Regions from separate parts of the Micrococcus sp. EWR3.9.1 genome, predicted to be linked through region 2. Evidence: predicted binding sites of a transcription regulator. Region 2 holds the regulator's gene; the other holds the start of a gene.
The links. Region 2 encodes HspR, which represses chaperone genes until heat shock. Its sites were predicted from a motif close to AAGTTGAGTCNNNNNGACTCAACTT; they were not measured.
Positions count from the first base shown of each region.

Region 1 (7,693 bases), on a different contig from region 2:
GGGTAGTTCGCCGCGAGCACGGTCTGGCGCGTCAGCGCGTTGAACAGGGTCGACTTGCCCACGTTGGGCAGTCCCACGAATCCGATAGTCAAAGCCACAGTCCGGCAGTCTACCGGCGGGCCCGCCGCGGCGGAGGCGTCCCGCACCGGCCCCGTTCCGTGGGCAGAACCGGCAGCCCCGCCCGCTCCGTGGGCAGAAAGCGCGCTCTCCCCTGTTCCGGAGGCAGAACCGGCAGGGTTTTCGCTTCCGGGGGCAGAAACCCTTGCTTTTCTGCCCACGGAACCCAGAGGCCCGGCGGCCACGGGGCCCGGCAGCCCCAGCCCCCGCCCCCACGCGCCCACGGAACCCAGAGACCCGCACCGCCCAGCACGCATCCCCGCCCAGATGACCGATCTGTAGGGTGGGCGGGCCGCCCAGACCCCGACGAGAGGACGCACACCTGTGTCTGCCGACCAGAGGACGACAGCCGAGACCGCAGGGCCACCGGGTCCCCCCCCTCGCCAAGTCCCGCGGCACCGTGCGCCTGCGCTCCAACGACTACCGGGACAAGCCGGCCGTGGACCCGCGCTACTTCACCGACCCGGAGGGCCATGACATGGCCGTCGCGGTCGCCGGCATCCGGCTGGCCCGGGAGATCGTCTCCCAGCCGGCCATGGCGGCGTGGGCGGGGCGCGAACTGGCCCCGGGCGAGCAGGCGCAGACGGACGAGGAGATCGCCGACTACGTGCGCCGCACCCACAACACCGTGTACCACCCGGTGGGCTCGGTGCGCATGGGCGCCGAGGACGACGCCATGAGCCCGCTCGACGCCCGTCTGCGCGTCAAGGGCGTGACGGGGCTGCGCCTGACCGCCACGCAGATGCGGCGGGCCCCCGGTGGGGGGCCCGCCGCATCTGCGTTCGGGGGACGGACCGCGCGCCGGCCGCGCGCGGCTCCGTCAGAGGCCGGTCACTCGCCGGTGGTCTCGGCGGTCTCGCCCTCCACGGTCTGCCCGGCCACGGGGGCAGCACCGCCGTGGGTGACGGAGATCTTGCGGGGCTTGGCCTGCTCCGCCACCGGGATGGTGAGGGTCAGGACGCCGTCGCTGTAGTCGGCCTGGATGCGGTCGAGGGCGAGGCCCTCGCCCAGGGTGAGCTGGCGGGCGAAGGTGCCGGCGGAACGCTCACGGGTGAGCCAGCGTCGGTCCTCGCGGGCCGGGTCCTCCTTGCGCTCGGCGCGGACGGTGAGGGTGCGCTCCTCCACGTCCACGTCGATGGAGGCCGGGTCGACGCCGGGCAGCTCGACCTCGGCGACGAAGACGTCGCCCTCGCGGTACAGGTTCATGGGCATGGACACGGTGCCGGTCGCGCGGGGCGTCAGACCGTTCACCAGGCGCTCCATCTCACGGAACGGATCGATAGGACGGGCCATGTCGGTTCACTCTCCTCGGTATTCGGGTGGGCGCCGCTGACACCGCGGCGTCTGACCACTACAACAGCACGCCCGGCGAGCCTATTCCAGAAATCTACGTGAAGTTCGATCAACTTCCAGGCGGGCGGTCAGGACCCTCCCGGCCCGGGGTCAGCCCGCCGAGGCGATCTCGCTCTCCACCACCCACTTGTGGTTCCTCATCCGCATGCCGTCGGACTCGTAGTCCACCATGTAGACGGTCTCATCCGTCGAGGAGTGCACCGTGCCCTCCGCACCCTGCATGCCCGGCATGTGGTCAGCCGCGAGGGTGACCGCCGCGCCGTCGGGCAGGCGTTCGGCGCCCGCGTCCTCCAGCTCCTCCTGGACGACCCACTTGTGGTCCGTCACCTCGGGCCCGCCCGTCGTCGGCCGGTAGTCTACGGAGTAGGCGGTGGTCTCGTACGCGCCCACGACGGTGGCGGCGGCCCCCTCCATCCCGGGCATGTGGTCCGCCATGAGGGTGACCTCGGTGCCCACGGGGTGGGCCGGGTCCGCGGCGGGCTCGATGCCCTCGGGGGCGGGGCCGCCGTCCATCGCGTGGCCCGCGTGCCCGCCGTGGGAGGACGACGTCGCCGCCTCTTCCCCTCCCGTCGCGCAGCCGGTGAGCGCGAGCAGACTCGCCGCAGTCACGGCGACGGTCCTGGTCCAGAAACGCATGGTCATCGTCCGGTGTCTCCTTCGTCATCGGTGGTCTGGGGGGCCTCGAGGTGCCCGAGCGCCGCACGGAACGCGGCCTCCGCCGTGTCGCCGTAGGGCACGAACAGCACCTCGTCCACGGTGCCGCCCACCTCGTCCGCCATCGCGTGGCAGGTCTCGACGGCGATCCGCGCCGCGTCCTCCATGGGCCAGCCGTAGATCCCCGCGGAGATCGCCGGGAACGCGACCGTCCGGGCGCCGAGCCCGGCCGCCACCTTCAGGGACTCGCGGTAGCACGAGGCGAGGGTGTCGGACTTGTCGATCGTCTTGGCCCACACCGGGCCCACCGTGTGGATGACCCAGCGCGCGGGCAGGCGCCCCGCCGTCGTCGCCACGGCCTGGCCGGCGGGCAGCCCCTCCGGCAGGTCGGTCTCGCGCAGGCGGCGGCACTCGGCCAGGATCTCGGGACCGCCACGCCGGTGGATGGCGCCGTCCACGCCTCCGCCGCCGAGCAGGGTGGAGTTGGCGGCGTTGACGACGGCGTCCGCGTGCGTGGCCGTGATGTCCCCGGGGGCGATGGTGAGCTGCATGGGTTCACGCTAGGCGCGGGTGGGCGCCGTCGGACAGGGCCGGTAGCCTCGGCCCCATGAGCACCCCGACGCCCACCGGACCGACCCCCACGCCTCCCGGCGGCGAGCTGCTGCCGCTGATCAGCCTCGCGGTGGAGCACGTGTTCGACACGCTCGGCCGGCAGTCCGTGTTCGCCCCGACGATCCTCGCCGTCGCCGCCGACGGCCAGCGCGGCATGTGGGAGCACCCGGACCTCGAGCCCGAGCAGGCGGCCGCCACGGTCGCGACGATCAGCCCGCGCCCCACGCGGGCGGTGGCCGTGTTCGACGGCGAGATCGAGACGGCGGACGGACCCCGCCCGGCCGTCGCGGTGGAGGCCTTCGACGCCGCCGCCCTGGCCTCGACCCGCATGGTCTTCCCGTATCTGCCCGGTGTGGCCGCGGCGGGCATCGCCGCCCGCGTCGACGGCGACCCGCAGGTCGTGGCCAACGGCCCCAACCCGCTCTTCGGCTGAGCCGCCCACCACGACGACGGCGCGCCGCGGCCTACCGTGTCCGTGCGGCCTGCGAGGGTGGGGGCATGGAGATCCTCAACCTGCTGCTCGCCCTCATCCTCGGACTCGTGCTGGGCGCCCTGGTGGGCGCGTGGCTCATGTGGCGCCGGGCGGCCGGTGGCGGTGAGGAAGCCCGCCGGGCCCAGGCCGAGCTGGCCGCGCTGCGCACCGAGCACCAGGGGGCGCGAGAGGAGCTCGCGGCCGCCCGGGCGGAGCAGCGCGCGCTCACGGCCGCGCGCGCCGAGGACGCCGAACGCCGACGCGCGGAGTCCCAGGTGATGTCCACGCTCGCGCCGCTGGGCCAGCGGCTGGCGGCGCTCCAGGAGCAGGTGAGCGTGCTGGAACGGGATCGGGCCTCCCAGTTCGGCCGACTCGGGGAGCAGCTCCGCGCCGCCGCGGCCACCGACCGGGACCTGCTGAACCAGACCACCTCGCTCATGGCCACCCTCAAGTCCACCTCCGCCCGGGGCCACTGGGGCGAGGCGCAGCTGCGGCGGGTCGTCGAGGCGGCGGGCATGCTCCACCACGTGGACTTCACGGAGCAGGCCACGCTGTCCGGCAGGGACGGCGAGCGCCTCCGCCCGGACCTCGTGGTGTCCCTGCCCGGCGGCAAGGCCATGGCCGTGGACGCCAAGGCCCCCATCGGGGACGCGCTGGCCGCCGAGGCCCTCGCGGATGAGCCCGGCGAGGAGGCGTACGAGCGGCGCCAGGCGCTGGCCGCCCAGCACGCCGCGGCCGTGCGCCGCCACGTGGACCAGCTCTCCGCGAAGTCCTACTGGGACGGCCTCGAGCACTCCCCCGAGCTGGTCCTGTGCTTCCTGCCCGCCGAGTCGCTCCTGGCCGCGGCGCTGGACGCGGACCCCGGGCTGCTGGACCACGCGTTCTCCCGGAACGTCGCGCTCGTCGCCCCCGTCTCCCTCCTGACCGCCCTGAAGTCCGTGGCCTACGCGTGGCGGCAGGACACCCTGGCCGAGAACGCCCACACCGTGGTGGCCAGCGCGAAGGACCTCTACGAGCGTCTCGGCACGCTCGGCACCCACCTGGACCGCATGGGCGGCTCCCTCAAGACCGCCGTGGACCGCTACAACCAGCTCGTCGGCAACGTCGAGTCGCGCGTGCTCCCCGCCGCCCGGCGCCTCCGCGACGCCGACCCGGGCCTGGCCCCCACGCCGGACATCCGCACGCTCGAGTCCGCGCCCCGGCCCCTGGCCGCCCCGGAACTGGTCGCGGGCGTGGAGGAGGACGAGCTGCGCCGTCGTCGGGCGGAGACGGCGCGGGAGGCGTGAGCGGGGCCGGGCGGATGGGCCGTCGCGGCCCTGACGTCGTCTTTCCGTGTCCCAGGCCACTTGCTACCGTGAAACTCACAGAGAATTGCCAGGCCGCGCCGAGGGCCTGACTTGATGAGGAGGCCCCGTGGAGTCCCGATCGACCCCCCCGCCGAGCAACGTCAACGAGCACGTCTCCCGCTTCAACCCCCGGGCGGCCGCCCAGGAGTTCGAACACGAGCTCTCCCCGGGCATGCGTGACGAGCCGCTGACCGGCGGCGAGAACGTCAAGCGCATCATCGGCCTCGTGGCCGGCCCCCTGCTCGCCGTCGCCCTGTTCCTGCTGATGCCGGGCGACCTCGGCGTCTGGCCCCGCCTCGTCGCCGCCACCGCCGTGCTCATGGCCGTGTGGTGGATGACCGAGGCCCTGCCCATCCCCGCCACCGCCCTGCTGCCGCTCGTGGTCTTCCCGCTCGGCGTGCCCGCCGAGGAGTCCGACGGCGGCATCACCTTCGACGCCGTCGGCGCGAGCTACGGCAACAACATCATCTTCCTGTTCATGGGCGGCTTCATGCTCGCCCTGGCCATGCAGCGCTGGAACCTGCACCGGCGCATCGCGCTCGGCGTCCTGACGTTCATGGGCGCCAGGACCGTGAACCTCGTCCTGGGCTTCATGATCGCCACCGGGTTCATCTCCATGTGGGTGTCCAACACCGCCACCGCCGTGATGATGCTCCCCATCGGCGTGTCCATCCTCGTGCTCGTCCAGCGCTACGGCACGGACGGCGCCCTGACCGGGGACGAGGCAGCGGACCAGGCCGACCGCCCCGCCGCGCCCGCATCCGCGCCCGGCGAGGCCCCCACGCAGGCCGAGATCCGCTCCCTGACGAAGACGAACTTCGGCACCGCGCTCATGCTCGGCATCGCCTACGCCGCGTCCATCGGCTCGCTCGGCACCATCATCGGCACCCCGCCCAACACCCTGCTCGCGGGCCACATGGCCGCCGAGCACGGCGTGGAGATCGGCTTCGGCCAGTGGATGCTGGTCGGCGTGCCGATCGCCGTCGTGCTGCTCTTCGCGTGCTGGTTCCTGCTCACCCGCGTGCTGTTCCGCCCCGAGATCGACGAGGTCCCCGGCGGCCGCGACCTGATCGCCACCGAGCTGGCCCGCCTCGGCCGCATGAGCGCCCCCGAGGCCAAGGTCCTCGCCGTCTTCATCCTCGCCGCGCTGGCCTGGATCACCGTGCCGCTGATCTCCGAGTACGTCCTGGGCCTGGAGTCCCCGCTGCTCTCGGACGCGGCCATCGCCATGGTCGTCGGACTCATCCTGTTCCTCCTGCCGGCCGGCGGCGGGGCCGGGCGCGGCGTGCGCCTGCTCGACTGGGAGGCCGCGAAGGAGCTGCCGTGGGGCGTGCTCCTGCTGTTCGGCGGCGGCCTGGCCCTGTCCGGTCAGTTCTCCAAGTCGGGCCTGTCCACGTGGCTCGGTGAGCAGGTCAAGGGCCTCGGCGACATCCCCGTGTGGGTGCTCGTGGTGATCGCCGCCGTCGGCATCCTGCTGCTGACGGAGATGACCTCGAACACGGCCACCGCGGCCACGTTCCTGCCCGTCGCCTCCGGCGTGGCCCTGGGCACCGGCGTCCCCCCGCTCATGCTGGCCGCGCCCGTCGCCCTCGCCGCGACCTGCGCGTTCATGCTGCCCGTGGCCACCCCGCCGAACGCCATCGCGTACGGCTCCGGCTATGTGACCATCGGCCAGATGGTGAAGGGCGGCGTGTGGCTGAACATCATCGCCGCCGTGCTCATCTCCATCGCGTCGATGACCCTGCTCGTCTGGGTCTTCGGACTCTGAGTCCTGACCACCCGCCGGCCCGGCACGCTGAGGCCCGGGCACACCGAGGCCCGCAGACTCGCCGCTACGTCGGCGTCGCGACGGCGAGTCTGCGGGCCTCAGCGAGGAGACGAGGGGCGCGGTCAGGCCTCGGCGTCGCGGCGGCGTCCGCCGAGGGCGCGCCCGTCGTCGCCCACGCGCTTCATCTCGGCGCGCAGCTCCTTGGGCAGGGAGAAGATGATGTCCTCCTCGGCGGTCACCACCTCGTCCACCTGCCCATAGCCGTACTCGGCCAGCAGCGCGAGCACCTCCTGGACCAGCACCTCGGGCACGGACGCGCCCGAGGACAGGCCCACGGTGGCCACGCCCTCGAACCAGGACTCGTCCACCTGGTTGGCGAAGTCCACGCGCTCGGCGCGGGAGGCCCCGTACTCCGCGGCGACCTCCTTGAGGCGCACCGAGTTCGAGGAGTTCGCCGAGCCCACGATGATCACCAGGTCGCACTCCGGCGAGATCGACTTGATGGCCGCCTGCCGGTTGGAGGTGGCGTAGCAGATGTCGTCCGAGGGCGGGTCCTGCAGGTGAGGGAACCGCTCGCGCAGCACGGAGACGATCTCGAGGGTCTCGTCCACGGAGAGCGTGGTCTGGGAGAGCCAGATCAGGTTGTCCGGGTCCTCCACCTGGACGGTGCGGGCCTCGGCCACGTCGTTGATCACCGTGGTGTGCTCGGGCGCCTCGCCGAACGTGCCCTCGACCTCCTCGTGACCGTCGTGGCCGATCAACAGGATCCGCTTGTCCTGCTTGGCGAAGCGCACGGCCTCGCGGTGCACCTTGGTCACGAGCGGGCACGTGGCGTCGATGGTGCGCAGGTTGCGCTGGGCGGCCTCCTCGACGACGGCCGGGGACACGCCGTGCGCGGAGAACACGGTCAGGGCGCCCTCGGGCACCTCGTCCAGCTCGTCGACGAACACCACGCCGCGCTCGGTCAGGGTGTCCACGACGTGCCGGTTGTGGACGATCTCCTTGCGCACGTACACGGGGGCGCCGTGGTGCTCGAGGGCCTTCTCGACGGCGACGACGGCACGGTCCACGCCGGCGCAGTAGCCACGGGGGGCGGCCAGCAGCACGCGCTTCTCACCGGACACGGGCGCGGCCGCCTCCACCTCCTCACGGGAACGACGAACGCGCGGGACCTGCGGCATCCCGAGGCCGACGGCGGACGGACGGGCGGAGACGGAGGGAGCGGACATGCCCTCCATGCTATCGGCCGGGACGCAGACCGCGCCCGGGCTTCGCCGCGGGCTCAGCGCGACGTGTCGTCGGCCGCGGTGTGGGAGCGGCCCACCGCGGGGGACCGTCCGCCCGGGCGGCACGGACCCGGCCACGCCGAGC
Region 1 covers NZ_JBQXFD010000006.1:1,861-9,553, forward strand. The annotation lists gene ychF (redox-regulated ATPase YchF) at 1-98, opposite strand, end outside; partial or broken gene ACUJ8O_RS05300 (GMC oxidoreductase) at 500-847, shown strand; gene ACUJ8O_RS05305 (Hsp20/alpha crystallin family protein) at 949-1,410, opposite strand; gene ACUJ8O_RS05310 (YdhK family protein) at 1,561-2,112, opposite strand; gene ACUJ8O_RS05315 (O-acetyl-ADP-ribose deacetylase) at 2,109-2,675, opposite strand; gene ACUJ8O_RS05320 (hypothetical protein) at 2,732-3,169, shown strand; gene rmuC (DNA recombination protein RmuC) at 3,235-4,494, shown strand; gene ACUJ8O_RS05330 (SLC13 family permease) at 4,622-6,322, shown strand; gene ACUJ8O_RS05335 (4-hydroxy-3-methylbut-2-enyl diphosphate reductase) at 6,445-7,551, opposite strand; gene ACUJ8O_RS05340 (hypothetical protein) at 7,562-7,693, opposite strand, start outside.
Region 1: ACUJ8O_RS05305 (Hsp20/alpha crystallin family protein) is a predicted target of HspR. The motif match lies at 1,502-1,526, and genes of this name have one in related genera.

Region 2 (7,693 bases):
GCCCCGGTTCGAGGGTCGACCGATCACGAGCTTCGAGGCGAAGTCCCAGCGGGCCGGACGCCTTGTGTTCGACCTGGCGTACCGCCGCCGCTGAGCACGGGGCCCGACGGGGCCGCTCAGGCCGGGGCGACCGGCCCGGCCGGGTCGGCGCCGTCCGGGACGGGCGGCAGCGGCAGGCCGGCGGTCACCCGCGCGGTCGCCGCGAGCGTCACGGACCCGGCGTCCCGGTAGCCCCTCGGGGCGTCCCCGGGGGCCGTCGGCGACCAGCGGGCCGTGTGGTGGCCGCGGACGCCGGCCCCCGCCAGGCCGGGCCGCGGGGCCACCGGCAGCACGGCGGCGTCCGTCCAGTCCCGACGACGGCCCACCGCACGGCCGACCCGGGCGAGGAGGTCGCCCGGGGCCAGGGCGCGGAACACCCGTCCGGACCGCAGGCCGAGGTGCGCGGCCCGGGCTGCCAGGGCGGCGGGCAGGCCGACCGCGCCCGAGACCACGAGGGCCTCGACGGGACGCTCGGCCGGCCACGGGGCCTCGGCGTCGTCGGGCTGCAGGCCCCGGTCCGCGAGCAGGCGCAGGGCGTGCGCGGCCACCAGCGAGCCGTACGAGTGGGCCTCCATGGCCCCGTGCACGGCGGTCCCGCGGGCGCGCAGGGCCGGGGCGGCGGCGTCGTCCTCCCCCGGCCCGTGGCGCATGAACTCCCACCAGGCCCGCACATCCGCGGCGAGCATCGCGCCGCCGCGCCGGCCGGGGCCGTCGAGCACCACCCGCCAGGGTGTGGGCGCGGGGTAGCCGAGCCACGCGATGACGACCGGGCGGGGTGCGCCGGCGGCGCGCTGGGCGGCGGCGAGGTGGGCGGCCTCCCGGGCCGTCCCCCACATGGCCGTCTGGGGGCGGATGCCCATGCCGGAGACGAGCCAGGTCAGGTGGGTGGCGGTCGCGGGGTCTCCCGCGGCGACCACCGCGCGCGGACCGTCCGGGCCGTCGAGGACGTAGTCCAGCAGATGCCGGGCGGGCAGGTGCGGGTCCATGCCCTCCGGCTTGAGGGCGTGGACGATCCCGTCCAGGGCGCTGCGGGCCCGCCGGCCCAGGCCGTCGCGCCGGGCCATGTCGGCGCGCAGCCGCTCCCGGACGCGGGACCGTGCGGCCACCCCGAACGACGCCCGGCTCAGTCCTGCTCGGGCTGCCACGTGAGGACCCGTCGGGGGCGGGCACCGCCGGAGGGCAGCGTCCGCAGGACACCCGGGGAGGCCTGGCCCGCGGCGTCGGCCTCGGTCCGTGCCGCGGCGTGACGGCGGACGGCCATCCGGTCGGCGTACCGGGCCGAGACGTCGCCGCCGGAGCCCACGGTGAAGACGCGGGCCAGGCGGGAGGCGTGGTGGAGGCGGTCCACCTGGGCCGCCAGCTCGACCACGGTGTCCTGCAGCTGCTCGACCTCGCGCTGCAGCGCGATCACGCGGCGGATGCCCTCCAGCGAGATGCCCTCGCGGCTCAGGGCCTGCACGGTCTGCAGCCGCTCGACATCGGCCAGGGAGTAGCGGCGTTGCCGTCCGCCCTGGCGGGCGGGGACCACGAGGCCGAGCCGGTCGTACTGGCGCAGGGTCTGCGGGTGCATGTCCGCCATCTCGGCGGCCACGGAGATCACGAAGACGGGGGCGTTCCGGTCAAGACCCGGCTCGCGGCCCCGGTCCGCGCGGGCGGCGCCGTCGCGGGCGCTCACCAGGCGGCCTTCCGGGCCAGCTCCCGCCGCGGATCGTCGCCGGCCAGGGCGGACTGCAGGGCCTCGATGGCGGCGCGGGCGTCGTCGTCGAGCTCGGTGGGCACGGTGACGTGCAGCTCCACGAGCAGGTCACCCGTCGTCGTCCCGCGCTCGACACCGCGGCCCTTCAGGCGCAGCACGCGGCCGGACTGGGAGCCCGCCGGCACCTTCACCTTCACGGGGCGCTCCAGCGTGGGCACCTCGATCGTGGCGCCGAGGGCGGCCTCGGGGAAGGTGACGGGCACGGTGATGCGCAGGTCGTCCCCGTCCCGGTGGAAGAACTCGTGCTCGCGCACGTGCACGGTGACCAGCAGGTCGCCGCGGCCGGCCGCACCGGGCGAGCCCTTGCCGCGGGCCCGGACCTTCTGGCCGTCGCGGATGCCCTTCGGGATCTTCACCTCGATCGTCTCGCCGTCCGGGGCGCGCAGGGACACCGTGGTGCCCTGGATCGAACCGCGGAAGGAGATCGTGGTGGTGGCGGTGCGGTCCGCGCCCTTCGTGGGGCGCGGCCGCGGGTAGCCGGCGTCGCCGAAGCCGCCGGTCTGGCCGGCGGCGCCGCCGAACATCCCGCTGAACAGGTCCGACAGGTCGGGCCCGGACTGCGTGGTGCGGGGGCCGCCCCCGCCGCCGAACATGCCGCCGAAGACGTCCTCGAAGCCGCCGCCGCCGGCACCGCCCGGGGCGGAGAACCGGGCGCCGCCGCCCATCGCACGGATCGCGTCGTACTCCTGGCGCTCCTGGGGGTCACTCAGGACGGCATACGCCTCCGAGATCTCCTTGAACTTCTTCTCGGCCGCCTCGTCCCCGGGGTTCTGGTCCGGGTGGTGGGTGCGGGCGAGCTTGCGGTAGGCCTTCTTCACGTCCGATTCGGAGGCGTCCTTGGACACCCCCAGGGTCGCGTAGAAGTCCTTGTCCATCCAATCCTGCGAGGCCATGGTGCCTCCTCTCGTGTGCATCGGTCAGGGGGGTCGGCCGGCGGCGGGGTGGGCCGCCGGCCGACGGGGTCACTCGTCTCCGGCGGAGACCATCACCTGGGCGGCGCGCAGCACGCGGCCGTCCCGGAGATAGCCGTTGCGGAAGACCTGGACCACGTGGTCCGCGGGCACCTCTGCGTGCGGCTGGCGCATCACGGCCTCGTGCACGGCCGGGTCGAACTCGACGCCGGCCAGCGCCTCCTGGTCGTGGCGCTCGAGGCCGAGGCCGGCCAGGGCGGTGTCGAGCTTGGTCGCGATCGCGGCGAACGGACCGTCCGTCAGGTCGCCGGCGGCGCGGGCGGCGTCGATGTCGTCGAGCACCGGCAGCAGCGCGGTGACGGCCTTGACCACACCGGCGTCCCTGGCCAGGTCGCGGTCGCGGTCCACGCGACGCTTGTAGTTCACGAACTCGGCCTGCAGCCGGCGCAGGTCGGTCTCGAGCTCGGCCTCGCGGTCCGAGGCCGCGGGCTGCGGCGCCTCGGTCCCGGCCTGCGCGCCGGCCTCGTCGAGGATGCGCTCGGCCTGGGCGAGGGCGTCGCCGTCCTCGGCCTGCTCGGCCGCGCTCTCGGCGGAGACCCGGGGCTCACCGGTCTCGGGGTCGATTCGGCGACGGTCGTTGAACACGATGGGCTCCTCCTCGGAGCCGCGCTCGGCATCGGAGGAGCCGTGCGGACGCTGCTGGTCGGCGCTCATGGTGTGTCCTTTCGAAGCGGGTGGGCGCGGCGGGTCCGCCGCGCGGGGGTGGTGCGGGAAGGCCGGCGGGCCGGCCCGGCAGGGGCGCTGCCGGGCCGGCCCGCCGGCGTCGTGGGCCTCCGGGCGGGGCGGGCGTGGACGCCCTCCCCGGCACCGGGGTGTCAGGCCTTCTTCTCGTCGTCCTCGTCGACCACCTCGGCGTCGACGATGTCCTCGTCGTCGTCCTGCGGGGCGGCGGACTCGGCGCCGGCGTCGGCCGACTCCGCGCCCTGCTGGGCGTAGAGGGCTTCGCCGATCTTGACCTGGGAGGCCTGGAGCTTCTCGAACGCGGCGGCGACCTCGTCGTCGTTGTCCTGCTTCTCCAGGGCGGCCTTCAGGGCGTCGACGTCGGCCTGCACCTCGGTCTTGACGTCCTCGGGCAGCTTGTCCGCGTTGTCCTGCAGGAGCTTGTCCACGGAGTACGCGGACTGCTCCGCCTGGTTGCGGCGGTCGGCGGCCTCACGGCGCTTCCTGTCCTCGTCCGCGTGGGCCTCGGCGTCCTTGACCATGCGGTCGATGTCCTCCTTGGACAGCGAGGAGCCGCCCGTGATGGTCATCGACTGCTCGGTGCCGGTGCCCTTGTCCTTCGCGGAGACGTGCACGATGCCGTTCGCGTCGATGTCGAAGGTGACCTCGATCTGGGGCATGCCGCGCGGGGCCGGGGCGATGCCGGTCAGCTCGAAGGTGCCCAGCGCCTTGTTGTCCCGGGTGAACTCGCGCTCGCCCTGGAAGACCTGGATGGACACGGAGGGCTGGTTGTCCTCGGCCGTGGTGAACGTCTCGGAGCGCTTGGTCGGGATGGCCGTGTTGCGCTCGATGAGCTTGGCCATCACACCGCCCTTGGTCTCGATGCCCAGCGACAGCGGGGTCACGTCGATCAGGAGCACGTCCTTGCGCTCGCCGGCGAGCACGCCGGCCTGCACCGCGGCGCCGATGGCGACGACCTCGTCCGGGTTCACGCTCTTGTTGGGCTCCTTGCCGCCGGTCAGCTCCTTCACCAGGTCGGAGACGGCGGGCATGCGGGTCGAGCCGCCGACGAGGACCACGTGGTCGATGTCGGAGACCTTGACGCCGGCCTCCTTGATGACGTCCTCGAACGGCTTGCGGGTGCGCTCGAGCAGGTCCTTGGTGAGGTCCTGGAACTTGGCGCGGGAGAGGTGCTCGTCCAGGTGCACCGGGCCCTCGGGGGTCACGGACAGGTACTGCAGCGAGATGTTGGTGGAGGTGGCCGAGGAGAGCTCCTTCTTGGCCTGCTCCGCTGCCTCCTTCAGACGCTGCAGGGCGATCTTGTCCTTGGACAGGTCCGCGCCCTTGGACTTGGCCTGCTGGAGCAGCCAGTCCACGATCCGCTGGTCCCAGTCGTCGCCGCCGAGGCGGTTGTCGCCGGCGGTGGCGCGCACCTGGATGGTGGCGAAGTCGTCCTCGTCCTTGGCGACCTCGAGCAGGGACACGTCGAAGGTGCCGCCGCCCAGGTCGAAGACCAGGATGAGCTCGTCCTCCTTGCCCTTCTCCAGGCCGTAGGCCAGGGCGGCCGCGGTGGGCTCGTTGATGATACGGGTGACGTTCAGGCCCGCGATCTCGCCGGCCTCCTTGGTGGCCTGGCGCTCGGCGTCGTTGAAGTAGGCGGGCACGGTGATCACCGCGTCGGTGACCTTCTCACCCAGGTACTCCTCGGCGTCGTGCTTGAGCTTCATCAGCGTGCGGGCCGAGATCTCCTGCGGGGTGTACTTCTTGCCGTCCACCTCGGTGGTCCAGTCGGTGCCCATGTGGCGCTTGACGGACGCGAAGGTGCGCTCGGGGTTGTTGACGGCCTGGCGCTTGGCGACCTCGCCGACCAGGACGTCCCCGCCCTTGGAGAACGCGACGACGGACGGGGTGGTGCGGGCGCCCTCGGCGTTCGCGATGACGACCGGGTCGCCACCCTCGAGGGCGGCGACAACGGAGTTGGTGGTGCCGAGGTCGATGCCGACTGCACGGGACATGATGGGGTCCTTCCTGTCTGACGGTGAAGCGGGGGCCGGACCCGCGGGCCGGGGCACCGGCGCCGCAGGGAATTGAGCCTTCATGACTCAGGTTGCCACCGGGGCGGTGGACTGTCAAGTGAACCTGAGTCGACTTCACTCACTTCTGCTTCTGCGAGGGTCAACGCGGGCCGTCCGCGATCCATTCCCGGGGCCCGGGTCCATCCCTGATCCGTCCCGGTGCAGGCGCCGGGCCCTGGAAGCGCGCGGGTCTCGCGCGGTTGAATGGCGGAACACGGGGCGTCGCCGACGGCGCGCCCGTCCCGACGGAGAAGGAGCACCACCATGGCCGAGAAGAACGCCGCCGAGTACACCGTCCCGGGCCTGTCCCTGAGCACGGGCCGCCGCATCGCCGAGATCCTCCAGGGTCGCCTGCACGCCCTCAACGACCTGCAGCTCACCCTGAAGCACGCCCACTGGAACGTCGTGGGTCCGGGCTTCATCGGCGTACACGAGATGCTCGACCCACAGATCGAGCTGGTCCGCGCGATGGTGGACGTCGTCGCCGAGCGCATCGCCACCCTCGGCGTCTCCCCCGCCGGCACCCCGGGCGCCCTCGTGGCCGCCCGCACGTGGGACGACTACACGCTGGGCCGCGCGACGACCCTGGAGCACCTGGCCGCGCTGGACCTCGTCTACGACGGCGTCGTGACGGATCACCGCGCCGCGATCGACGCCACCGAGGACCTCGACCCGGTCACCCAGGACATCCTCATCGACCAGGTGGCCCAGCTCGAGCTGTTCCAGTGGTTCATGCGCTCCTTCCTGACCACGGACGACGGCCGCCTGAGCAGCGCGGGTGCGGCCACGGAGGCCGCCGCCGCGGGCCGGGTGAAGGACGACCAGGCCGCGCCCGCCCCGCAGGGCGCTCGCACGAAGAAGTCGGCTGCCAAGAAGGCCACGGCCTCGAACGCGAAGAAGTCGAAGAAGAAGTGACCGCGCGCCCCTGAGGCGCCCGCGTGCACGGAGGGCCCGACCGCACCGCCGGTCGGGCCCTCTGTCGCCGTCCGGGCTCAGGCGGCCCGCGCCGGCCACCAGACGCGCGGGCCGATGTCCCGGACGAGCGCGGGGATCAGCAGCGTGCGCACCACCAGTGTGTCCAGCAGCACGCCGAACGCGACGATGAATGCCAACTGCACCATGAACATCAGCGGGATCACCGCGAGCGCGGCGAAGGTGGCCGCCAGCACGACGCCGGCCGAGGTGATGACCCCGCCCGTGACGGTGAGGGCGCGCAGCACGCCCGCCCGCGTGCCGTGCCGCGGGGTCTCCTCCCGCGCCCGGGTCATCAGGAAGATCGTGTAGTCGATCCCGAGCGCCACGAGGAAGACGAAGCCGTACAGCGGCACGGTGGGGTCGGCGTCCTCGAAGCCGAACACGTGCCGGAACACGAGGGCCGAGACGCCCAGGGCCGCACCGAAGCTGACCACGAGCAGCACGGGTGCCAGGAGCGAGCGCAGCAGCACCGCGAGGATGACCAGCAGCATCGCGAGGATCAGCGGGATGACGACCCGCAGGTCGCGCTGCGTGGTGACGTTCGTGTCCAGCGCCTGGGCCGCCGGGCCGCCCACGAGGATCTCGCCCGAGGTGGGCAGGTCCGCGAGCCGGTCGCGCAGGCGGGCCACGGTCTGCTGCGCGGCGAGGGACTCGCCCGGGTCCGCCAGGGTGGCAGAGACCAGCACGCGGCCGTCCACCACGCGGGGCTGCGGCTCCGGCGCGGACGCGGCGCCCGTCCCGCCCTCCGCGTCGAGCGCGCCCGGGGGCAGGCCCGCGGCGGCCTCGGGGGTGTCCGTGGTGACCGCGGCCTCGGCCACGCCGGGGTCCTCCGTGACGGCGGCGAGCACCGCCTCCGCGTCCCCGGCCGGGGCGAGGATCTGGGCGGGGGCGCCCGCGCCGGCGTCGAAGTGCTCGGTCAGCAGGGCCTGGGCCTGCCGGGCGTCGGAGTCGCCGAGCAGCACGTCCTCCTGGGCGACGCCGTCCGCGCGCAGCTGCAGCAGGCCGCCGCAGAGGGCGAGGAGCCCGACTGTCGTGGCGACCCAGACGGGGCGGGGCCGGCGCGCGACAACGGTGCCCACCCGCGTCCACACCCCGTGGTCCTCCTCGAGGCCGGCGATGGGCCGGCCCGCGCCGTCGCGCGGCGGGGTGAAGGCCCGGCCCCGGGCGGCGCGGCGCTCCGTGCGACGGCGCGCGCGCTCGGGGGACGGGATCGTGGG
Region 2 covers NZ_JBQXFD010000007.1:96,830-104,522, forward strand. The annotation lists gene trmB (tRNA (guanosine(46)-N7)-methyltransferase TrmB) at 1-94, shown strand, start outside; gene ACUJ8O_RS06470 (alpha/beta hydrolase) at 117-1,184, opposite strand; gene ACUJ8O_RS06475 (heat shock protein transcriptional repressor HspR) at 1,163-1,714, opposite strand; gene ACUJ8O_RS06480 (DnaJ C-terminal domain-containing protein) at 1,711-2,688, opposite strand; gene ACUJ8O_RS06485 (nucleotide exchange factor GrpE) at 2,758-3,420, opposite strand; gene dnaK (molecular chaperone DnaK) at 3,582-5,441, opposite strand; gene ACUJ8O_RS06495 (Dps family protein) at 5,766-6,416, shown strand; gene ACUJ8O_RS06500 (MMPL family transporter) at 6,494-7,693, opposite strand, start outside.